2 regions of the Variovorax nitratireducens genome follow, and region 1 is predicted to be linked to the other one. Evidence: riboswitches for the same ligand, from Rfam matches in the RefSeq annotation. Region 1 holds a riboswitch; the other holds the start of a gene.
The links. A riboswitch is a leader RNA that binds a small molecule or an ion and turns the genes downstream of it on or off. The one in region 1 is predicted to bind S-adenosylhomocysteine.

Region 1 (4,207 bases):
GCTCGTCTCCCGAACGGCATGAATGAAAAACTCGTGGTTGCCATCGCCGCCCTCGATCGGGCTGTCGAACCACTGCACGACGCGCAGCGAGAGTGCGGCGCAAGCATCGCGCAGGCGCTGCTCGACCACCGCATACATCGCGTCATCGCGCACGATGCCGCCTTTGCCGACCTGGCCCGGCTGCAGTTCGAACTGCGGCTTGACCAACATCAGCAAGTGGCCGTCCGCAGCGAGAAAGGGCACCACGGCGGGCAGCACCAGCGTCTGCGAGATGAACGACAGGTCGCCGACCACCAGGTCGAAGCGCGGCTCGGCCTCGGCCTCGGCTGCCAGATCCGCAGCCACAAGGCTGCGCGCGTTGACCTTTTCAATCGCGGTCACGCGCTCGTCCTCGCGCAGCCGGGCGTGCAGTTGCCCGTGGCCGACGTCAACGCCGGTCACATGCGCCGCGCCGTGCTGCAGGAGGCAATCGGTAAAGCCGCCGGTCGACTGCCCGATGTCGAGGCACTGCAGCCCCGTCGCATCGATGCCGGTAACGCGCAGCGCGCCTTCGAGCTTGAGCCCGCCGCGCGACACGTAACGCGCCTCGGCTGCATCGGCCAGTTCCAGTTCGGCCGTTTCGGGCAGATCGTCGCGGTTCTTGCCAACGGCACGCCAGGCGCCCTGCGTCCCCGCGTCGCGCCAGCGCATACCGCCCGCAATCAGCCGGACGGCCTGCGAGCGTGACGCGGCGAGGCCGCGTTCGACGAGCAATTGATCGGCGCGCACAGCGCTTCGATCAATAGCGGTAGGTGTCCGCCTTGTACGGGCCGTTCTTGTCGACGCCGATGTAGGCGGCCTGCGCATCCGTCAGTTCGGTCAGCATCGCGCCGACCTTCTTCAGGTGCAGGCGGGCGACCTTCTCGTCCAGGTGCTTGGGCAGCACGTAGACCTTGCCGGCTTCGTAAGCGTCGGGCTTGGTGAAGAGTTCGATCTGCGCGATCGTCTGGTTGGCGAACGACGACGACATCACGAAGCTCGGGTGGCCGGTGCCGCAGCCCAGGTTCACCAGGCGGCCCTTTGCCAGCAGGATGATTTTCTTGCCATCGGGGAAGGTGATGTGGTCGACCTGCGGCTTGATCTCTTCCCATTCGTACTTTTCGATCGAGGCGACGTCGATCTCGTTGTCGAAGTGGCCGATGTTGCAGACGATGGCCTGGTCTTTCATCGCGGCCATCGTGTCGTGCGTGATCACGTCCTTGTTGCCGGTGGTCGTCACGAAGATGTCGGCCTTGTCGGCGGCGTACTCCATGGTCACGACCTTGTAGCCTTCCATCGCGGCCTGCAGCGCGTTGATCGGGTCGATCTCGGTGACCCAGACTTGCGCCGACAGTGCGCGCAGTGCCTGGGCCGAGCCCTTGCCCACGTCGCCGTAGCCGGCCACGCAGGCGACCTTGCCGGCGATCATCACGTCGGTCGCGCGCTTGATGCCGTCGACCAGCGATTCGCGGCAGCCGTAAAGGTTGTCGAACTTGCTCTTGGTGACCGAGTCGTTCACGTTGATGGCGCGGAAGAGCAGCGTGCCCTTGGCCGACATCTCGTTCAGGCGGTGCACGCCGGTGGTGGTTTCCTCGGTCACGCCGATGATCTCGGCCGACTTGCGGGTGTACCAGGTGCCGTCGACCGCCAGCTTGGCCTTGATCGCGGCGTAGAGGATGCGTTCTTCTTCACTGGTCGGATTGGCGAGCACCGATTGATCCTTCTCGGCGCGCTGGCCCAGATGCATCAGCAACGTGGCATCGCCACCGTCGTCCAGGATCATGTTCGGGCCTTCGCCCTTCGAACCCTTGGGGCCGAAGTCGAAGATGGCGTGGGTGTAGTCCCAGTAGTCGGTCAGCGACTCGCCCTTGATCGCGAACACCGGCGTGCCGGCGGCAGCGATGGCGGCGGCGGCATGGTCTTGCGTCGAGAAGATGTTGCACGAAGCCCAGCGCACGTCGGCACCGAGCGCCTGCAGCGTCTCGATCAGCACGGCCGTCTGGATCGTCATGTGCAGCGAACCCGTGATGCGCGCGCCCTTGAGCGGCTGGCTCGTGGCGAATTCCTGGCGGATCGCCATCAGGCCGGGCATTTCGGTTTCCGCAATGCGGATTTCCTTGCGGCCCCAGGCGGCAAGGGAGAGGTCGGCGATTGCCTGGTCGGCGGAAGTGACGGGGGTGGGCTTGAGAACAGCGCTCATGAGAACTCCAACAAAACAAGTTGTTTGAAAAGTGCCACTGCGTTCGGGGGTCTGACGAGACAGCAACTCACCGCGAGAACAGCAGGTGAGCGTGGTTGCGAAGGTGTCCGAGCCTCACGCCTTTGGCGCTGCAACGCTCCTCGGAACGGCGGATTTTAGCGCAGGCCGCCGCGCCGCGCGCAAGACATGCCGGCGGCCCGCCATGCCGGTGGCAGCAGCCTGCTCTTGCGCGTCTGCGAAAATCGGCGGTTCTCCTGGAGCCCCGTGTGTCATCCCCCTTCCTTGCCGAAACCCGCCGCCGTCGCACCTTCGCGATCATTTCTCACCCCGATGCCGGCAAGACCACGCTGACTGAGAAGCTGCTGCTGTTCTCGGGCGCAATCCAGATCGCAGGCTCGGTCAAGGCGCGCAAGGCGACGCGGCATGCCACCTCGGACTGGATGGAGATCGAAAAGCAGCGCGGCATTTCGGTGGCCTCGTCGGTCATGCAGATGCTCTACCGCGACCACGTGATCAACCTGCTCGACACACCGGGCCACAAGGACTTCTCGGAAGACACCTACCGCGTGCTGACGGCCGTGGACTCTGCGCTGATGGTGATCGACGCGGCCAACGGCGTCGAAGCGCAGACGCGCCGCCTGATCGAAGTCTGCCGCCAGCGCGACACGCCCATCATCACCTTCGTCAACAAGATGGACCGCGAGGTGCGCGAGCCGCTCGACATCCTCGACGAGATCGAGCGCGAGCTCGGCATGCCCTGTGTGCCGATGACCTGGCCAGTCGGCCAGGGCAAAGTCTTCGGCGGCATCATGAACCTGCGCACGCAGACCATGACGGTGTTCGATTCGGGCAAGGAGCGGCTGCCGCAGGAGTTCGAGACCATCGCATTGAGCGACCGCGACGCGCTGCTCAAGCGCTTCGGCCATGAGTTCGAGATCGCCGAGCAGAGCATGGAACTGGCGGCCGGGGCCTCGCCCGAATGGGATCGCGCCGCCTTTCTCGCCGGCAAGCAGACCCCGGTGTTCTTCGGCTCGGGCGTCAACAACTTCGGCGTGATGGAAGTGCTCGACGCGCTAGTCGACCTCGCGCCCTCGCCGCAGTCGCGCACCAGCACCACGCTGGTCAACCGCCAGCCGGTCGTGAAAGAGATCCAGCCCGAGGACAAGGATTTCGCCGGCGTCGTGTTCAAGGTGCAAGCCAACATGGACGCCAACCACCGCGACCGCATCGCCTTCGTGCGCATGGCCTCGGGCAAGTACACGCCGGGCATGCGGCTCAAGGTGCAGCGCACCGCCAAGGAGTTGCGGCCGACCAGCGTCGTCACCTTCATGAGCCAGCGCCGCGAGGCGGTGGAGGAAGCCTATGCCGGTGACATCGTGGGCTTCACCACGCATGGCGGCGTGCAGTTGGGCGACACCATCACCGACGGCGCCTCGCTGCAGTTCACCGGCCTGCCCTTCTTTGCGCCCGAGCTGTTCATGACCGTGATCCTGAAGAACCCGCTGCGCACCAAGCAGTTGCAGCAAGGCCTGGCGCAACTCGGCGAGGAGGGTGCGATCCAGGTGTTTCGCCCCGAGATGGGCGGGCCGATGCTGCTCGGCGCGGTCGGGCAACTTCAGTTCGAAGTGGTGCAGCACCGCCTGAAGGCCGAGTACGACGCCGACGTGAAGCTCGAAGGATGCCAGTACACCGGCGCCCGCTGGATCACGGCCGACACGCCGGCCGAGCTGCGCGAATTCGTCAACGCCTACCCGGCGCGCATGGCGCTCGATGCGGCCAACACGCTGGCGTACCTGTGCACCTCGCCGTACGACGTGCGCCTCGCGCAGGAGCGCTTTCCGAAGATCCATTTCCATCCGCTGCGGGAGCACGCGGGGCTGGCGCTGCAGACGGCGGGGTGATGTGACCCCCACGCTCGGCACTGCCGTGTCCTCGCTGCCCCCCGAGGGGGCGCAGCCCGCCTTGGGGCGGCCCGGCGGCGGGCTGATG
Region 2 (4,207 bases), on a different contig from region 1:
CCGCAAAGGCTTCGGCCAGGCGGTCGGCGAGCGCCTTCAGCATGATGGCCGAGTAGTCGTCGAGGTCGTCGATGAAGTACTTTTCCTTCTTCTCGATGCCGAGGCCGGCGGTCACGGCGAACACGCCGACGTAGTCCTTGATGCCGCTGTCTTTCGGCGCCACGAAGTCGGCCAGGCAGCGGCTCGGGCGCATCACGCCTTCGATCACCTGTTTTTCGGCTTGCTGGCGCATGCCGTACCAGGTGAGCGCGACTTCGGTGCGCGACTCGTCGGTGTAGAGCACGATGTCGTCGTCGTTGACCGTGTTGGCCGGCCAGAAGCCGACGATGCCGCTGGCACTGAGCCAGCGGCCTTCGATCAGGCGCTGCAGCATGCGCTTGGCATCGGCATACACGCGCACGGCCTCGGTGCCGACCACCTCGTCCTTCAGGATCGCAGGGAACGGCCCGGCCAGATCCCAGGTCTGGAAGAACGGGCCCCAGTCGATGTACCTGGCGAGCTCGGTCAGGTCGAAGTTCTTGAACACGCGGCGGCCCAGGAAGCGCGGCACGGTCGGCGTATAGGCCGACCAGTCGACCGGTGTCTTGTTGGCACGCGCCTTCTGGAGCGGCCAAAGGGTCACCTGCTTCTTGTTGGCATGCTGGTGGCGCACCTTGTCGTAGTCGGCGTTGAGTTCGTCGATGTACTTCGTGGCCTGGTCGGAAAGCAGCGACTGCGCCACGCTCACGCTGCGCGAGGCATCGGGCACGTAGACCACCGGGCCTTCGTAGTGCGGCGCGATCTTGACCGCCGTGTGCACGCGGCTGGTGGTGGCGCCGCCGATCATCAGCGGGATCTTCCTGATGCGGAAATGGTCGTCGCGCTGCATCTCGCCCGCGACGTACTGCATCTCTTCGAGGCTCGGCGTGATAAGGCCGCTGAGGCCCACGATGTCGGCGCCCTCGACCTTGGCGCGCGCCAGAATCTCGTGGCAGGGCACCATCACGCCCATGTTCACGACCTCGAAGTTGTTGCACTGGAGCACGACGGTGACGATGTTCTTGCCGATGTCGTGCACGTCGCCCTTGACGGTAGCGATGATGATCTTGCCCTTGGTGCGCACGTCGCGCCCGGCTGCTTCGTCGCGCAGCTTTTCTTCCTCGATGTAGGGCAGCAGGTGCGCCACCGCCTGCTTCATCACGCGGGCCGACTTCACCACCTGCGGCAGGAACATCTTGCCCTGGCCGAACAGGTCGCCGACCACGTTCATGCCGTCCATCAGCGGGCCTTCGATCACGTGCAGCGGGCGGCCGCCCTTGGCGAGGATGTCCTGGTAGGCCTCTTCGGTGTCTTCGACGATGAACTCGGTGATGCCGTGCACCAGCGCGTGCGTCAGGCGCTGCCCGACCGTGACGGGTGCATCGGGCGTGCCGCGCCAGTCGTTGCGCTTGCTCTCGTCTTTGGCGCCGCTCTTGGCGGTTTCGGCCACCTCGACCAGGCGCTCGCCGGCGTCGGGCCGGCGGTTCAGGATCACGTCCTCGACGCGCTCGCGCAAGGTCGGCTCGAGGTCGTCATAGACACCGACCATGCCGGCATTGACGATGCCCATGTCCATGCCAGCCTTGATCGCGTGGTACAGGAACACGGTGTGGATCGCTTCGCGCACCGGGTCGTTGCCGCGGAAGCTGAAGCTCACGTTGCTGACGCCGCCCGACACCTTGGCGCCGGGCAGGTTCTGCTTGATCCAGCGTGTCGCCTCGATGAAGTCGACCGCGTAGTTGTTGTGCTCCTCGATGCCGGTGGCCACCGCGAAGATGTTGGGGTCGAAGATGATGTCTTCCGCCGGAAAGCCGATCTCGTCGACCAGGATGCGGTAGGCGCGCTCGCAGATTTCGATCTTGCGCTGGTAGGTGTCGGCCTGGCCTTTCTCGTCGAAGGCCATCACGACGGCGGCCGCGCCATAGCGCCGCAGCAGCTTGGCCTGGTGCTTGAACTGCGCCTCGCCCTCCTTCATCGAGATCGAGTTGACGATGCCTTTGCCCTGGATGCAGCGCAGTCCGGCCTCGATCACTTCCCACTTCGAGCTGTCGACCATGATCGGCATGCGCGCGATGTCGGGCTCGCTCGCGATCAGGTTCAGGAAACGAACCATCGCCGCCTTGCTGTCGAGCATGGCTTCGTCCATGTTGATGTCGATCACCTGCGCGCCGTTTTCGACCTGCTGGCGCGCAACCGCCAGCGCCTCTTCGAACTGGCCGTTCAGGATCATTCGCGCAAAGGCCTTCGAGCCCGTCACGTTGGTGCGCTCGCCGATGTTGACGAACAGCGAGCCCTCGCCGATCGTGACCGGCTCGAGGCCGGACAGCAGCATGGGGGGAACGGGGACTTGGGACATGGCACTCACCTGTGTGAATCGGATCAGCAGGTGAGCGTCGTTGCGGGAGACCTGGAACCCCAAGCCTGACACCTCCGCGCGGGGGATGTTGCAACGCTCCTTGGGAGCGCGGATTTTAAGTCGTCTTGGCCAGGGCCGGTTCACAAACCCCGAGCCGCCCTGGCGGCGCCCCCGCGGCCGAGGCCGGCAGGCCGAAGACGCGGTCGAAGCCCCAGTTGAAGGCAAAGGTGTAGACCAGGAAGAACAGCACCAGGCCGAGGTCCATCACCAGGGCCTCCCACAGGCTCACGCCCAGCCCCCACGCGAACATCGGCACCAGAAAGGCGATCAGCCCGCCCTCGAAGCCGATTGCATGCGCGATGCGGCGGCGCACGCTGCGGCCGCGCACGGCCTGGCGCGACTCCCAGCGCTCGAACAGGGTGTTGAACGCGAGATTCCAGACCACCGCCACGACCGATGCCGCCACGGCCAGTGCGCCCGAATGCCCCAGCCCCTGGCCCGTCATGAGCGCCAGGCCGCCGGCGGCCGCGACGATGGCAATGCCTTCATAGAGGCTGATGTAGACGACTTTGCGTTGAATTCCTTGCATGAAGTCGACTTTATGACGGGTGAATTGATATAAAAAGTCATCTTCTTTCAGATAAATTGATAGTCAACCCATGGCCTTTTCCAGCGACACGGTCGAAGTTTTTCTCGCGGTGATCGACCGCGGCTCGTTTTCGGCCGCCGCGCGCTCGCTGGGGCGCGTGCCTTCGGCCGTGAGCATGGCCATCGCCCACCTCGAAGCTGAGCTCGCCCTGCCGTTGTTCGACCGCAGTGGCCGCGAACCGCGCCCCACCGCAGCGGCGCGCTCGCTGGAGCCGCAGGCGCGGCTGCTGGCGGCCCAGCTGAAGGCGCTGCAGGTGCAGGCGCTCGGGCTGACGCAGGGGCTCGAAAACCACCTCACGCTGGCGATTGCGCCGGAACTGCTGTCTGCGCCCTGGAGCGCGCCGCTCGCCGCGCTGGCGCAGGAGCACCCCCTGCTCGAAGTCGAAGTGCTCGCGGCACCGCAGGCCGATGCGCTCGAAATGCTGCACACCGGTCGGGCCCAGCTCGCGCTGGTGTTCGAGCGCCCCAGCATCGACGGGCGCGAAGGTTTTCAGGAGGTCGCGAGCGAGCTGCTGGTGGCGGTGATCGCGCCGAACCACCCGGTGTTCGTGGCCGCCGGCCGGCGCCTGCGCGAGCAGCACCTGACCAACACGCGGCAGGTGGTCGTGGCCGGCCGCGACCTCGCATCGAGCGACCCACGCCTGGTGTTCGCGCGGCACATCTGGCGCAGCGACAACGCCCAGGCGGCGCTCAGCCTGATCAAGGCGGGGGTCGGTTGGGGCTGGCTGCCGCGCAGCTTCGCGCAGCCCCATGTGGCGGCCGGCGAACTGGTCGAGATCGAGTTCGAGAACCTCTCGAACGGGCTCGATCTGTGGGTCGACGTGGTGTGGTCGAAGGAGCGCCCGCTCGGCCTGGGCGCGCAACGCTTCATTCAGCTCATCCAGCGCGCCGACAGGAGCGAGGGCGCACCGGCGCCCGCCGCCTGAAGGCTGTCAGCCCCCGTCGGGCCTCTGCGCGCCCGAACCGTCCCCGAGATTGGGCCGGCCGCCCGGGGGGGTATGCGGTCGCGGCGCCTGCGGCACATTGACGTTGGGCGGCGCTGGCGGCGTGGCCGGTGCTACGCCGACATTCGGTCGGCCACCGCCCTGCTGCGGCGGTACGACGGCCGGGCCGGGAAGACCGATACCAGGGCCGGGTTGCGGCGCGCGGAAGCCCGGATCGCGAGGTGGCCGTTGACCATCGCCA

Region 2: it holds a riboswitch for S-adenosylhomocysteine, as region 1 does, so the genes downstream of both, metH (methionine synthase) here and ahcY (adenosylhomocysteinase) in region 1, are expected to answer to the same signal.

The regions. Positions count from the first base shown of each region.
Region 1 is NZ_JBPJZO010000007.1:159,139-163,345, reverse strand. Features, by position in the region: gene ACSFA8_RS17940 (TlyA family RNA methyltransferase) at 1-768, opposite strand, end outside; gene ahcY (adenosylhomocysteinase) at 779-2,218, opposite strand; S-adenosyl-L-homocysteine riboswitch at 2,299-2,366, opposite strand; gene ACSFA8_RS17930 (peptide chain release factor 3) at 2,485-4,119, shown strand.
Region 2 is NZ_JBPJZO010000002.1:197,388-201,594, forward strand. Features, by position in the region: gene metH (methionine synthase) at 1-2,374, opposite strand, end outside; S-adenosyl-L-homocysteine riboswitch at 2,400-2,482, opposite strand; gene ACSFA8_RS06235 (PACE efflux transporter) at 2,490-2,963, opposite strand; gene ACSFA8_RS06240 (LysR family transcriptional regulator) at 3,034-3,948, shown strand; gene ACSFA8_RS06245 (SH3 domain-containing protein) at 3,955-4,207, opposite strand, start outside.